DNA from 2 places in the Janthinobacterium darwini genome. Region 1 is predicted to be linked to the other one. Evidence: predicted binding sites of a transcription regulator. Region 1 holds the regulator's gene; the other holds the start of a gene.
The links. Region 1 encodes FNR, which switches genes on or off when oxygen is low (the NO sensors DNR and NnrR bind a similar motif). Its sites were predicted from a motif close to TTGATNNNNATCAA; they were not measured.
Positions count from the first base shown of each region.

Region 2: a site for FNR is predicted at 3,195-3,208, ahead of cqsA (alpha-hydroxyketone-type quorum-sensing autoinducer synthase). Genes of this name have one in related genera too.

Region 1 is NZ_JBNYXX010000004.1:346,263-353,578, reverse strand. Features, by position in the region: gene ACQ4WZ_RS22880 (cbb3-type cytochrome oxidase subunit 3) at 1-12, shown strand, start outside; gene ccoP (cytochrome-c oxidase, cbb3-type subunit III) at 5-925, shown strand; gene ccoG (cytochrome c oxidase accessory protein CcoG) at 930-2,312, shown strand; gene ACQ4WZ_RS22865 (FixH family protein) at 2,367-2,891, shown strand; gene fnr (fumarate/nitrate reduction transcriptional regulator Fnr) at 2,895-3,653, opposite strand; gene ACQ4WZ_RS22855 (response regulator) at 3,893-6,967, shown strand; gene ACQ4WZ_RS22850 (TOBE domain-containing protein) at 7,067-7,316, opposite strand, start outside.
Region 2 is NZ_JBNYXX010000001.1:301,616-308,931, reverse strand. Features, by position in the region: gene ACQ4WZ_RS01380 (MFS transporter) at 1-967, shown strand, start outside; gene ACQ4WZ_RS01375 (GIY-YIG nuclease family protein) at 991-1,338, shown strand; gene ACQ4WZ_RS01370 (MarR family winged helix-turn-helix transcriptional regulator) at 1,396-1,845, shown strand; gene cqsA (alpha-hydroxyketone-type quorum-sensing autoinducer synthase) at 1,883-3,130, opposite strand; gene ACQ4WZ_RS01360 (sensor histidine kinase) at 3,283-4,617, shown strand; gene ACQ4WZ_RS01355 (response regulator) at 4,584-5,591, shown strand; gene ACQ4WZ_RS01350 (ABC transporter permease) at 5,588-7,316, opposite strand, start outside.

The DNA of each region.
Region 1 (7,316 bases):
AACCATGGCTGACTTTACCAATGGCTTCTGGAATATCTACATCATCGTGCTGTCCTTGCTGGGCATCATCGGCTGCGGCGTGCTGCTGTACTCGCAGTCGAAAATCAAAGTGGTCGACGGCGCGCCTGCCGACGGCACCACGGGCCACGTCTGGGACGAGGACTTGAAGGAACTCAATACGCCGATGCCGCGCTGGTGGATGTGGTTGTTCTACATCACCATCGTCTTCGCGCTGGCGTATCTGTTCCTGTACCCGGGCCTGGGCAACTATGCCGGCAGCCTGGGCTGGAAATCAACGGGCCAGTACGAGGAAGAGCTGAAGAAGGCGGAAGCCGACTACGGCCCCCTGTTCAACAAGTACCTGAGCCAGGACTTGAAGACGGTGGCCGCCGATCCGCAGGCGCATGCCATCGGCCAGCGTTTGTTCCTGACCTACTGCGCGCAATGCCACGGTTCGGATGCGCGCGGCAACAAGGGCTTCCCCAACCTGACCGACAAGGACTGGCTGTATGGCGGTGAGCCCGACATCATCAAGACCACTATCATGCATGGCCGCAATGGGCAAATGCCACCGATGGGCGCCGCCCTGGGCTCCGAAAAGGATGTCGAGAACGTGGCCCATTATGTGCTGAGCCTATCCGGCTCGACCTCGGACCCCGTCAAATCCGTGCTGGGCAAGGCCAAGTTCGGCGCCTGCATGGCCTGTCACGGCGCCGATGCGAAGGGTAACCAGATGCTCGGTTCGCCTAACCTGACGGACAAGATCTGGCTGTATGGCGGCAGTGCCGATACCATCATGGAAACCATCCGCAAGGGACGCAACAACACCATGCCGGCCTTCAGCGATTTCCTCGGCGAGTCCAAGGTACACGTGCTGTCGGCGTATGTCTGGAGCCTGTCGAATCCCCAGACGCCCGTGAAATGACGTAATGGAACCTCAAGTCATCAAGATGTATGCGGCCCGCGAGCAAATCTACCCTCGCGAGGCCAAAGGACGCTACGCTACCTGGCGATGGGTATGCGTATGGCTTACCCAGCTGGCGTTCTACGGCTTGCCGTGGTTGACCTGGAATGGCAGGCAAGCCCTGCTGTTCGATTTGACCACGCGCAAGTTCTACATTTTCGGCGTCGTGCTGTGGCCCCAGGATTTCATCTATCTGGCGGCCCTGCTGATCATCTGTGCGTATTTGTTGTTCCTCGTCACGGCCATCGCCGGGCGGGTGTGGTGCGGGTTCTCTTGCCCGCAAACGGTATACACGGAAATCTTCCTGTGGGTCGAACGCCGCATCGAGGGCACGCGCAGCGCGCGCATGGCCCTCGACAAGCAGGGACCCTCCGTGCGCAAGGCTTTCAAGAAAACGGCCAAGCACCTGGCATGGGGCGCCATCGCCCTGTGGACGGGCTTTACCTTTGTCGGCTATTTCACGCCGATCAAGGAACTGGCGCGCGAGGTGACCACCCTCAATTTCGGTCCCTGGGAATGGTTCTGGGTCTTGTTCTACAGCCTGGCAACCTACGGCAACGCAGGCTGGCTGCGCGAGCAGGTGTGCAAATACATGTGCCCCTACGCGCGCTTCCAGAGCGCCATGTTCGACCAGGACACCCTGATCATCACTTACGATGCCAAGCGCGGCGAACCGCGTGGCGCCATCAGCAAGAAGGCCGGCAACAACGACAAGCTGGGCGACTGCATCGACTGCACCCTGTGCGTACAAGTGTGTCCGACCGGCATCGATATCCGCAACGGCCTGCAGTATGAATGCATCGGCTGCGCCGCCTGCGTCGACGCCTGCAACAGCGTGATGGACAAGGTCGACCGGCCGCGGGGACTGGTACGCTACAGTACCGACCATGCGATGGAAAACAACTTCAGTTCGAAGCAGATCCGCCAGCGCGCCATGCGCCCGCGCGTGCTGATCTACACTTCCATCCTGGCCCTGATCATCATCGCCGTGTGTACTTCGCTGGCCCTGCGCACGCCCCTGAAAATGGACGTGATCCGCGACCGCGGTTCGATGGGACGCGAAGTGGAAGACGGCATGATCGAAAACGTTTACCGCTTGCAGATCATGAACACCTCGGAGCAAACCCAGCATTTTAAAATCAGCGCTTCCGGCTTGCCGGGCCTGACCTTGCTGACGCGCGAAGAAGTGACCTTGCAGCCGACGGAAACGCTGGGCTGGCCGATCCGCCTGCGCGTGCCGCACGGCGTGGGCGAGAAGGGCTCGAACAAGATTGCGATCGAATTGCACTCGCTGGACGACCCATCGTTGCATGTGCGTGAAAGCGCGGTATTCATCGTACCGCGCTAATGTAGGAAGGCCAGTCCCCGGATGGGGATTGGCCGATTAAACAGGAGAAATATCATGTCCGACAGTCTCAAGCTGCAAGCCCCCGTTGCCCCGTGGTACAAGCATCGCTGGCCATGGCTGCTGATGATCGGTCCCGGCCTGTCCGTGGTCGTCGGCAGCTTCATGGGCTATATCGCGTTTACGCAGCCTGATGCGCTGGTGGTGGGCGATTACTACAAGCAGGGAAAGGCGATCAACCAGGACTTGCGGCGCGATACTGTCGCCAGCGACCTGGCGATGGATACCAGCCTGTCGTATGACGTGGCGTCAGCGCGCCTCAGTGGTTCCGTGCACAGCTTCGGCAAGGCTTACCAGGGTCCGCTGCAGCTGCATCTGGCGCATGCGACCTTGCCGGAAAAAGATATCAAGCTGCTGGTGCAGCCCGATGCGGCCGGCAACTTCTCGGTAGCGCTGCCGATGCTCGAGCGCAGCCGCTGGCAAGTGCTGGTGGAAAACGACAAACGCGAGTGGCGCCTGTCCGGCATCTGGACCTGGCCGCTGCAGCGCAGCATCGCGCTGCACGCGGATGAAGAGCTGTAAGACTTACTTGCAGACGTCCGTACCGGCCGTAATGGCCTTCAACTTGGCCGGCTGCAAGATCTCGATCTCGCGGTTGGAGACGCGCAGCCAGCCTTCCTTCTTGAATTTGGACAATAAGCGGCTGACGCTTTCGATGGTCAGGCCCAGGTAGTTGCCGATTTCCTCGCGCGACATGCGCAGCTGGAAATTGCTGCCCGAATAGCCGCGCGCCTCATAGCGCGAGGCCAGGTTGACGATGAAGGCGGCAAAGCGCTGCGTCGCCTGCATATTGCCCAGCAACAGCATGACGCTTTGCTCGCGCGTGATTTCCTGGCTCATCATCCGGTGGAAATGGCGCAGCAGGGTAGGCATACTGCCCAGCAATTGTTCCAGGCTGGAAAACGGGATTTCACACACTTCGCTATCTTCCAGCGCTACCGCATTACAGTGGTGGCGGTCGGCGCTGATGGCGTCCATGCCCAGCAGTTCTCCTGCCATCTGGAAGCCCGTCACCTGCTCTTCGCCACCCGGATTGATCTGGTACGTCTTGAAGTGCCCCAGGCGGATCGCGTACAGGTTCTGGAACGAGTCGCCGATGCGGAACAGCGAGGCGCCGCGCACGATCTTGCGGCGGCGGCCGATGATCTGATCCAGCCTGTCCATGTCGCCCACATCGAGGCCCATCGGCAGGCACAATTGATGCATGCTGCAGGTCGAGCATCGCGCACGCAACGCTTCCACGGTCACTGTGGGCAAGGTGGGAGTGAGGAGCGCTTCAGTCATGTCGGTACCTTTTAGAAAATGCAATACCGAGTTTACTGCATACACGGTTGCCGTGTGCCAATTTCACCCCAATTGCGCTGAATAAACGACGTTCTGACTTTAATTATATGGCAACATCGTCAAAAGCCCTTGCAGCGAGGGCAATTTGCGCGGCACCGCTTGCCAAGTTGATGTATTGATAGGAAAATTCCTGACAGCATTATCTGCCGCCTGTGCCGCCCGGTACTGAAAAGGAAATCATGAAGCCTCTCGGCATCAAAGCAAAAGTCGCCTTGGCCACCAGCCTGACCTCGATCGCCATGATCGCACTGGTCACCATGATCCAGTTGCAGCACATGCGCGCTGACTTCACGCGAGTACTGCTGAGCCAGCAATCTGCCCTGATCACCCGCACCGCCGCCGAGCTCGACGACAAGCTGGGCATGCTGCTGCAAATCGTCACCCTGACGGCCAGGCAGCAGCCGCCGGAATTGATCGCCCAACCCGCCAAGCTGCGCGAATACTATTCGCGCCGCTCGATGCTGGTGCTGTTCGACGACGTGCTGGTGCTCGATGCGCAAGGCGCCATCGTGGCCGACATGCCGCTGGTCACGGGCCGCGCCGGCATCAATGTTGCCGAGCGCGAGTATTTCCAGACCGTCCTGCGCACACGCCAGCCCATGATCACCGAGCCGATGCTGGGCAAATCGAGCGGCATGCCCATCGTGCAGATGGTGGCGCCCGTGCTCACCGCCGATGGCCAGGTGGCCGGTGTGGTGATCGGCGTGCTGCGCCTGTACAAGGACAACCTGCTGGGGCGCCTGCGCTCGGAAAAGATCGGCAAGAGCGGCTATTACTTCATTCTCACGCGCGGCGCCGTGCCGCGCTACGTGCTGCACCCCGATACCAGCCGTTTGCTGCAGCCGCGCCAGCCGAACGCCAACCTGACGACCACCCAGATGCTGAAGGACGATGGCGAAGGCAGCATGGTCAGCACCAACAGCCGCGGCATCACGGCCGTCAACAGCTTCAAGCGCCTGAAATCGGTGAACTGGCTGCTGGCCGCCTCGCTACCCATCGAGGACGCCTTCGAACCGTTTGATGGCGTGCTGTACCGGCTGGTGCTGTGGAGCATCCTCGCTTCGCTGCTGGCCGCTTTTGTTCTGGGCTGGGTTACCGTGCGCCTGCTGTCGCCGCTGGTGCGCCTGCGCGATACCCTGCTGGCCCTGCGCACCAGCGGCAGCCGCTTCACGCCCGTGCCAGTGCAGCAGCGCGACGAGATCGGCGAACTGACGGAGGCGTTCAACGGCCTGATGTGCGAACGCGACCGCCTGCAGCAGGAACTCGAATCGCGCGCGGCGGAACTGGAACTGGAGCGCGACCGGGCCGAGGCGGCCAACCGGGCGAAGAGCGACTTCGTGGCCAACATGAGCCATGAAATCCGCACGCCCCTCAATGCCGTGCTGGGCATGGTCTATTTGCTGGGCAATACCAGGCTCGACACGGAACAGCGCAAGTATCTGACCATGGTGCGCGTGGCGGGCCAGTCGCTGCTGGGCATCCTCAACGACGTGCTCGATTATTCGAAGATCGAAGCGCGCCGCATGGAATTGTCGCCCGTCGAGTTCGACCTTGACGAAGTCATGAATACCCTGGCCACGACGATGACGATGAATGCGGGCGAGAAGGAGCTGGAACTGGCCATCGCTGTCGAGCCCGACGTGCCGCGGCGCCTCGTGGGCGACGCCCAGCGCCTGCAGCAAATCCTCGTCAACCTGGCCGGCAATGCCATCAAGTTCACCGAGAGCGGCGAAGTGGTGGTGGCCGTCAGCCTGGCCGAGAGAGAAAACGGGTGCGCCTGGCTGCGCTTCGAAGTGCGCGACACGGGTATCGGCATGACGGAACTGCAGCAACAGCAACTGTTTTCCGCCTTTTCACAGGGCGACCAGAGCATCACGCGGCGCTTCGGCGGCACGGGCCTGGGCCTGGCCATCAGCAAGCAACTGATCCACATGATGGGCGGCGATATCGCCGTGGCCAGCAGCGAAGGCAAGGGCAGCCGCTTCTGGTTCAGCGTGCCCTTCGAGATGCTGGAGCAGCCGGCCGAGACGCGGCGCACGCCGGCCCTCGGCCAGCTGCGCCTGCTGGTGGCCGACGATAACCGCACTACACGCGAACTGATCGTCAAGCTGATCGAGGCCTGGGGCTGGCTGGCCGACGAAGTGGACTCCGGTTTTGCCGCCATCGAACTGTATCGCGAACGCCTGGCGCAGCAGCAACCGTATGACGTGGTGCTGGCCGACTGGCACATGCCCGTGATGGATGGCCTGGCCACGGCCAAGGCCATCCGCCAGGCGGCCAGTGGCCAGCGCCAGCCCATCGTGGTGATGGTCAACGCCTTCGCCCGCAACCACCTGGAAGAGATTTCCAGCGCGGCCGAGGCCGATGTCGTGCTGATGAAGCCGATCACGGGATCGAGCCTGTTCGATGCCCTGCACCAGGCACTGATCGCCAAGAACGACGGCGGCGAGCAGCGCATGCTGCACCAGCCGCTGGGCACGGAGCTGGCCGGCGTACATTTCCTGCTGGTGGAAGACAATCATTTGAACCAGGCCGTGGCGCGCGGCATCCTCGAACACATGGGCGCCACCCTGGACGTGGTGGGCGACGGCCTGCAAGCGGTGGAGCGGCTGCGCACGGAGGCGCTGCGCTACGACATCGTGCTGATGGATATGCAAATGCCCGTCATGGACGGCTTCAGCGCCACCCACATCATCCGCACGGAACTGCGCTTGAACTTGCCCGTGATCGCCATGACGGCCGGCGTGCTGGCGTCGGAGCGCGAGCGCTGCATGACGGCCGGCATCAGCGATTTCATCGCCAAGCCCGTGGTGGTGGAAGAGATGATGGAAGTCATCCTGCGCCACCTGCCCAAACGCCCGCAAGTGCAGACGACCGAGGCGGCCCCCGTTGCCGATGAGGAAGTGTTTTCCATGGCGCCGCTGATGCGCGTGATGGGACGCGATGCGAAAGGGCGCGGCGTGCTGCGGCGCATGGTGGAAGATGCGCTGAACAAGGGCATGACGCCCGTGCGCGACGCTGAAACAGCGTTGCAAACGGGCCGCCACAGCGACGTGGCGCGCATCTTGCACGGCGTGCGCGGTTCCGTGGGCACCCTGGGCACGAAACGCCTGATCCGCGCCGCGTTTGCCACCGAGGAAGCCATCGACGCCGGTCGACTCGACGAGGTGCCGGCGCTACTGGCGCACACGGCGCAGGAACTGGAGCAGGCGCTGGCGGCGGCGTCCGATTGGTTGTCGCGGTTGAAGGATTAAAAGAGTAGGTCGGATTAGCGCTTGCGCGTAATCCGACATGATACGCCAACAATATTGTCGGATTACGCGGCGTGCCGCCGCTAATCCGACCTACGCAATTTACGCCGGCACGCCCAGAATCACGCTGGACGCCTTGAAAATGGCCGTCACATTGCTGCCAAGCTCGATACCCAGCTCGCTGCTGCTCTGGTTCGTGATGATGGCGGCGATCGTGCCGCCGCGCGGCAAATCCAGCACCACTTCCGTGTTGACGGCGCCCGTCTGCACGCGCGTCACCAGCCCGGCCAGCTGATTGCGCGCGGAAAAGCGCGCCCCTGCGCTGTCAGTCACGAGGATGATGGACGACGCC
Region 2 (7,316 bases), on a different contig from region 1:
ACTGTTGCTTGACTACGCCAGCCTGGCGCTGGCGTATGCGGCCGCACTGGCGCTGGGCATCGCGTCCGCTTTCGGCATCCCGGCCGGCACGGCCATTCTGCCGCAGGCTGTGCCGCTGCAATCGTTGCAAAAAGCCAATGGCTTGCAGATGGGCGCGCGCCAATTGTCCTTGCTGGCCGGCCCCCTGCTGGCGGCGCTGGTCCTCAGCGCTCACGATGGCGCGCAGCAAACCGGCATGGCGGCGCTGGCTGCCGCCTTTGCCATCGATGCGTTGACGTTTCTGTTCTCCGCCTGGACCTTGCGGCAAGTCAGCCTGCGGCCACTGGCAGCGGCCGGCGCGGCACAGGGCATCTGGCGCGACACGGCGTCGGGCCTGGCCATGGTGTGGCGCGACATGCCCTTGCGCAGCTGCTATGCCTACTGGGCGGTGGTGGCGTTCTTCGTCATGGGACCGCTGCAGGTGGCCTTGCCCGTGCTGGCCAGCGAACGCCTGCACGGTGCCGCAGCGCTGGGCCTGCTGATGGGCGCGCACGGCGCCGGCACACTGGCCGGCATGCTGGCATCAAGCCTGGGCGGCGCCTGGCTGCAGCGGCGTTTCGGCGCCACCTTGCTGCTCCTCGACGCCATCGTGGGCTGCCTGTTGATGGCGCTGGGACAAATCAGCACAGCCTGGCAAGGCGCAGCCTTGTTGGCCGTCACAGGCATGCTGGGCGGCTACTTGCAGGTCGCCATCTTTACGTGGATACAACGGCGCGTGGCGCCCGCCATGCTGGGCCGGGCCATGGCCCTGTTCATGGGCATCTTCCTGGGCCTGGCTCCTCTGTCCGCAGCGGCCACGGGGGCGCTGCTACGCCACCTGAGCGTGGGTGAGCTGTTCTGCGGCGGCGGCGCCCTGCTGCTGGCGGCAGCCGTGGTGGCCGCACTTTTCAGCGCCATCCCGCGCATCGTCGGGCCAGAAACGATTTAAACAAACGACAGGAGAAATACAATATGAACAAGACACGACAGGCAACATTGAAAGCCCACTACCGGCAACAGCCGCCGCCGCTGGGCATCATCGCCCTGCGGCACCTGCCCAGCGGACGGACCTTGCTCGAATACAGCCGTAACGCGCCCGGCTCGCTGAACCGGCACCGTTTCGAGCTGAACCTGGGCAAGCACCGCAATGCCGCGCTGCAGGCGGATTGGCGGCGCGACGGCGCGGCGGCCTTTTCCTGCGAAATCATCGACACCGTCAGGCCGTCCGACGACCCCGCCTTCGATGCGGACGCCGAACTGGAAGCCCTGCTGGCACTGCACCGTGTACTGTGGCAGGAACAGGGGCAGCCACTGTATTGAGCACGATTGCTTTACACTTGCGCACTCAAGCACTTCGCAGCGAATACAATGGCAGCCATGAACGATCACACTCCCCCGTCGCCGGACAGCGATGGCGCGCTGGACTTTTGCCTGCGCCTGGCGCGCGCCCAGGCACTCATCGTGCGCCGCTTCGACAGCGCCCTGGGCAATTTGCATGGCCTGAGCTTCAGCGATTATCAATTGCTGTATCAGCTGCAGCGCGCACCCGGTGCGCGCCTGCGCCGCATCGACCTGGCCGAACGCCTGGCGCTGACAGCCTCGGGCGTCACGCGCTCCCTGATGCCGCTGGAAAAAATCGGCCTGGTGGCGCGCCAGGCGGACCAGCGCGACGCGCGCGTCGGCTATGCCGTGCTGACTGCCGCCGGCCAGCAATTGCTGGACCATGCCAGCGCCACCGCGCATGCGGTGGGCCGCGAATTGCTGCAGGACGCACCGGCAGAGCAGCTGGGAGCGCTGTCCGCCGTCCTGGGCAGGCTGGCCGGCTGACGCTGCCCGACGGCTGGCGCCGGCCCGCGTACCAGCCCTACACCAGCGCCAGCTTGCGCAGGCGCCGCGTTGACGGCCAGTGTTCCACACCTGCTTCCGCGCGAACCGCCGCGCAAGCGGCCAGCAGCCGGGCGATGCCCGTCTCGTCGAGTCCCGCGTTGAGGGTCAGACGCACGAGGGCGCGGTTCTTCGCTGTCGCCGGGGCACAAAACATGGCGCCATAAATGCCGTGCCGTTCCAGCGCCTGGCGCAGCGCCAGGGTGGCAGGTTCGCCGCCCGCTTCCAGCGCCACGATCTGTTCCGTGCCATCGCTGACGTTATAGCCGAGCGCGCTCAATCCCTCGCGCACCTGCACCGTGTGGCGCCGCAAAATGGCGCGGCGCGCGTCGGCGGCCATGATGAAGTCGAGCGCCGCGTCCAGCCAGGCCAGCTCGTGGGCCAGCAGGCAGGAGCTGAAGATGGCGGGACGTGATTCGGACAAGTAATACCCCTTGAAGCGGCTGGAACAGCTGATGAAACCAGCCCGGCCCGCAAACGCCTTAGCCAGCGACGCCGTGCGGAAATGCACGCGGTGGCCCAGTCCCCAGGCTTCCACCAGGCCGGCGCCCTGCGGGCCATGCGTGCCCAGCGAGTGGGACTCGTCGACCACCACCACGCAGTCGCTGCGCTCGGCGATATCGAGCAGTTCCAGCAGCGGCGCCAGGCTGCCGTTGGTACTGTAGAGGGCGTCGACGACAATCACGCCGCGGCCCTGCTTTTCCACTTGCCGCCGCAGGTGCGCCATGTCGTTGTGCAGGAAGGCGACGGCCTGCGCTTGCGCCGACAGCACGCCTTCCCACAGCGAGGCGTGGGCCTGCATGTCCAGGTAGACGGGGATGCCGGGGCCGGCGATGCACTGGATCAAACCCACGTTGGCGGCCATGCCGGACTGCGCCAGGATGCCATCTTCGCAGCCCATGAAGCGGGCCAAGCGGCTTTCCAGCCGATGCTGTTCGCTGCCTTCCTGCAAGTACACGGCCGACATCAGCATGCCGCCCGCGGTCGCCTGCAGGGAAGCCACCTGGGCCGCCACCAGCGCGGGTTCGGCGGCGATGGAAAGATAGTCATTACCCGCCAGAAAAATGGCATGGGCAGGTGTCGGTTGCCAGGCATGGGGATGCTGGCCGCCCAGCAGTTTTTCGATGCGCGTGATGTGATGCGCATCCATGCGCCGCGCGATGTAGTCTGGCAGGCGGTGTTCGGCGCGGCCGAAGGATGGGGTGTGCAAGCTGGTAGCGATGGTCATGAGTTTTCTCCTGGGGAAAGGTTTGTTGCAAATTAAAACCTTGACCGTGTCGCTAACCCATCCATTGACGTATATCAATGTCCGGCGAGATAACCGTTCAACCAGGAAAATTTACGCGATGATCGTGTTCTGAAGAGGATCAGGGCAGAGTCATGACGCAGCAATGGCAAGGACGATGGACACACTGGCGCAGGCGCCTGCTCCATTCGCTGCTGCATGAGCGCGTGCCCCATGAAAACCTGGCGGGCAGAGTCGCCATGCTGGCCGCCGTGGGCACGGTGGCGATGCCGCTGTACTACCTGCTATGGCAATTTTTTTTTCCGCAGTCTTATGAAAACCTGATCCTGCGCCTGACGGGCGTGGGCATCTGCGTGGCGGGCCTGTTTGCGCGCCGCTTCTCGGCCCGCTGGCTGTCGCGCTACCTGCTGTTCGCGCTCAGCTACATCCTGCCCTTCTTCTTTACCTTCATGTTTCTGATGAATCATGCCTCGTCCATCTGGAGCCAATCGCTGCTGATCGGCCTGGTAGTGCTGTTTCATTTCGAAACGGGACTGGCTTGCCGCGCTTACCTGATCGGCACGGGCGCCGCCTGCCTGGCCGTCATCCTGCAAGGGGAAGGCGCTTACGTGCTGCAGCGTGAAGTGCTGCAGCAATTGCCCGTGCACTGGTTCACCATCGCCGCGCTATCCGTGGTGAAAGTGGGCAGCAAAGTGCTGGAACGGGAACGGCTGGCGGGCATGGCGGCCGGGCTCGGTTCCGTGGCGCACGAACTGCGCACGCCGCTGACCAGCGTGGAAGCGAATGTGCGGGGCATGCGCCGGCTGCTGCCGCAGCTGGCCGGCCAGGCGGACACCATACCGCCGCTGCAGGATGCCCTGTCGCGCATCCAGTTCGAAGTGCGCCACATGCAGCACATGATCGATTTGTTCCTGATGAGCGCCAGTGCCGTGAACCGCAACCTGCAGCCCAGCCAGTCGCTCTCGATGCTGGCGATGGTGAACGCCGTGCTCAAGCGTTACCCGTTTACCGGCAAGCTGCAGCGGGTCAGCGTCACGGTGGATGTGCGCGCCGACTTCCAGTTTGCTGGCCAGGACGAACTGTGCGTGGTGATCCTGCTGAACCTGCTGAGAAATGCGCTGAAAGCCATCCAGCGGGCCGGCAAGGGCCGCGTGCGCATCATCGTCGACGGCGCCCGCCCCACGCCCAGGCTGCTGTTCATCGACACGGGCTGCGGTATCGCGAAGAATCGCCTGCCGCTGATCTTCGAGCGTTTCTATTCCTATCCCGTGCATAACGGCAGCGGCATCGGCCTGGCACTGTGCCGGCAGATCGTCACCGCCTGGCAGGCGCACATACGCTGCGTGTCGCGCGAACATGCGTATGCGATTTTCATCCTGGAGTTTCCCCAGCCCTGCCTGCCCGCTTCCACCCCTCTTCTCCCGCAAGGTGATGCATGCAACTGCCCGTCTATACCCATCCAACCCTGACCGTATTGATCGACGACAGCGATTCCTTCCTGAAAAGCCTGGCGTTCCAGCTCGATCCCGGCTTGGCGCGCAAGACTTTCCACGACACCAGCAGCGCGCTGCACTGGCTGCGCCACAGCACGCAGCCGGGCGAGACGCCGCTGCACGTCAATTTCGACACGCAAAACCTGCCGTCCGACCAGTGCAACGTGGCGCTCGATCTCGAACGCATCTGGCGCATCAGCGGCCAGGCGCAGCGCTTTGCCGTGCCTTCCGTGCTGGTGGTCGATTACTCGATGCCGCAGATGAATGGCCTGGAATTCTGCCAGGCCGTGCGTGACTTGCCCTGCAAGAAGATTTTATTTACGGGCGCAGCCGATGAAAAAGTGGCCGTGACGGCCTTCAACCGGGGCTTGATCGACCGCTACATCAAGAAGAGCGACGACGATGCGCTCGATATCCTGGAACAGGAAGTCCATGCCCTGCAACGCGAATTCTTCCTGCAGCAATCGGACACCGTGCGCGACTTGCTATTGCTGCACGACTATCGTTTCCTGCAAGACGAAGCCTTGGCCACCGTCGTGTACGAGCTGTGCCAGCGCCAAGGCTACGTCGAGTTTTACATCTTTCCCAATCCCAGCGGCATCCTGTTCTTCACGCGCGACGGCCACGCCAAGCTGATGATCATCGAAACGGAACGCAGCCTGCACACGCAGTACGAAATGGCGCGCGACAGCGACGCACCGGCGTCCTTGCTGCTGGCCCTGCTGGAACTGCGCGTGATCCCGTACTTTTCCGACGCCGACAGCGACGGCATGTATGCGGCGCACATCGGCGAAAACTGGTTCCGCTACTGCGCCGCGCCCACCATCTGCCTGGGCCAGGTGACGTATTTCTGGGCCTTGTTCGACGTGCCGCCGCACCAGCTGGGGCAGCCGGTCATGTCCTACGCGCAATTTTTACGCGCCCAGGCGGGCGAGAGCGTGGGCGCTTAGCTTTCGCGCAGCGTTTGCAGCGGCGGATGTTTCAAGACATTGCGCAAGCCCAGCCAGCCGCCGGCGATGGCGCACAGGGCGCCGGCCAGTAAACCAAAGGCCCACACGCCCGGCGCGAAGCTCCAGGCGAACTTGAACTGGTACGTGGCCAGGGCCCAGCCCATGGCGGCCGCGCCCGTGGCCGCCAGCAAGCCGGCCAGCGCGCCCACGAGGGAAAATTCGATCAGCTGCGCCTGCGCCAGCTGGCGCCGCGTGGCGCCCAGCGCGCGCAGCAGGCCCGCTTCGCGCGTGCGCTCGTCCTGCGAACCCATCAAGGCCGCATACAACACCAGCAAGCCCGATGCCAAAGTGAACGCGAAGAGAAATTCGACAGCCGTGACCACCTGGTCCAGCACGCCCTGTATCTGTTTCAGCACGCCGCCCACGTCGACCACCGTCAGGTTCGGGTAGTCGCGCAGCAAGGCATTGCCCAGGTCGGCCTGCGCGGGCGGCAAGTGAAATGCCGTGATCCACGTCTGCGGCGCGTCCGCCATGGCGGCCGGGTTGATAATGACAAAGAAATTGACGCGCATCGAGCCCCATTCCAGCTTGCGCAGGCTGGTGATCGCCGCTTCCACGGGCTGGCCGGCGATGTCGAAGCGCAGCTTGTCGCCCAGTTTCAGCTTCAGTGTCTTGGCGATGCCCTCTTCCACCGACGCTTCGGCCGGCGCACCGGGCGCATTGCCGAACCACTTGCCCGCCACCAGCTTGTTTTCTGCCTGCATGGTGAGCATCGTCGACAGGTTGAATTCGCGGTCAGCCAAGCCCTTGGCGCGGTCATCCTCGTAGGTGGTTTCCGTGATGGCCTTGCCATTCACGGCCACCAGGCGCCCCCGTATCATCGGATACAAAGGTGCGTTGGCCACGCCGGCCTGCGCCAGGCGCGCGGCGATCGGGTCTTTCTGTTCCGGCAGGATATTGATCATGAAGCGGTTCGGCGCGTCCGGCGGCGTAGCGTTGCGCCAGGCCACCATCAAGTCGCCGCGCACCACCGTCAGCAGCAGCAAGGCCATCAGGCCCAGTGCCAGGGACACCACCTGGATGACGGTGGCGCCCGGACGGCGCTGCAAGGACGTGACGGCAAAGCGCCAGCCTTGGTGCTTGAAGGCGCCACGCAGGCTTTTCAGCGACTTGATGCCCAGCCAGCCGGCCAGGCCGAACAGGGCGAAGCCGCCGAGGAAGCCGGCCGCCGTCAGCAGCGCCAGTTTCACGTCGCCCGCCTGCCACAAGAGCAGCACGACGAAGGCGACGATGCCCAGGCCATAGGTCGCCAGGGCCAGCGCCTGCGGCGGTTCCTGCTCACGGCGAATGACGCGGTTATGGGGAACATTGCGCAGTTGCAAAATCGGCGGCAGGGCAAAGCCCAGCAGCAACAGCATGCCGGTGGCCACACCCTGCAATGCGGGCAGCATGGACACGGGCGGCAAGTCGCTCTGCACCAGCTTGCCCAGCAGTTCCAGCAGCACCAGATGGCCAGCGAAACCGACGGCAACGCCTATCAGGCTGCCGGCCAGGCCGACGAGCAGGAATTCGATCACGTACATGGCCGTGACCTGGTTTTGCGTCAGCCCCAGGCAGCGCAGCATGGCGCAGGCATCCAGGTGACGCAGCATGAAGCGGCGTGCCGCCATCGCCACGGCGACGGCGGCCAGCATGGCCGACAGCAAGCCGACCAGCGACAGGAAA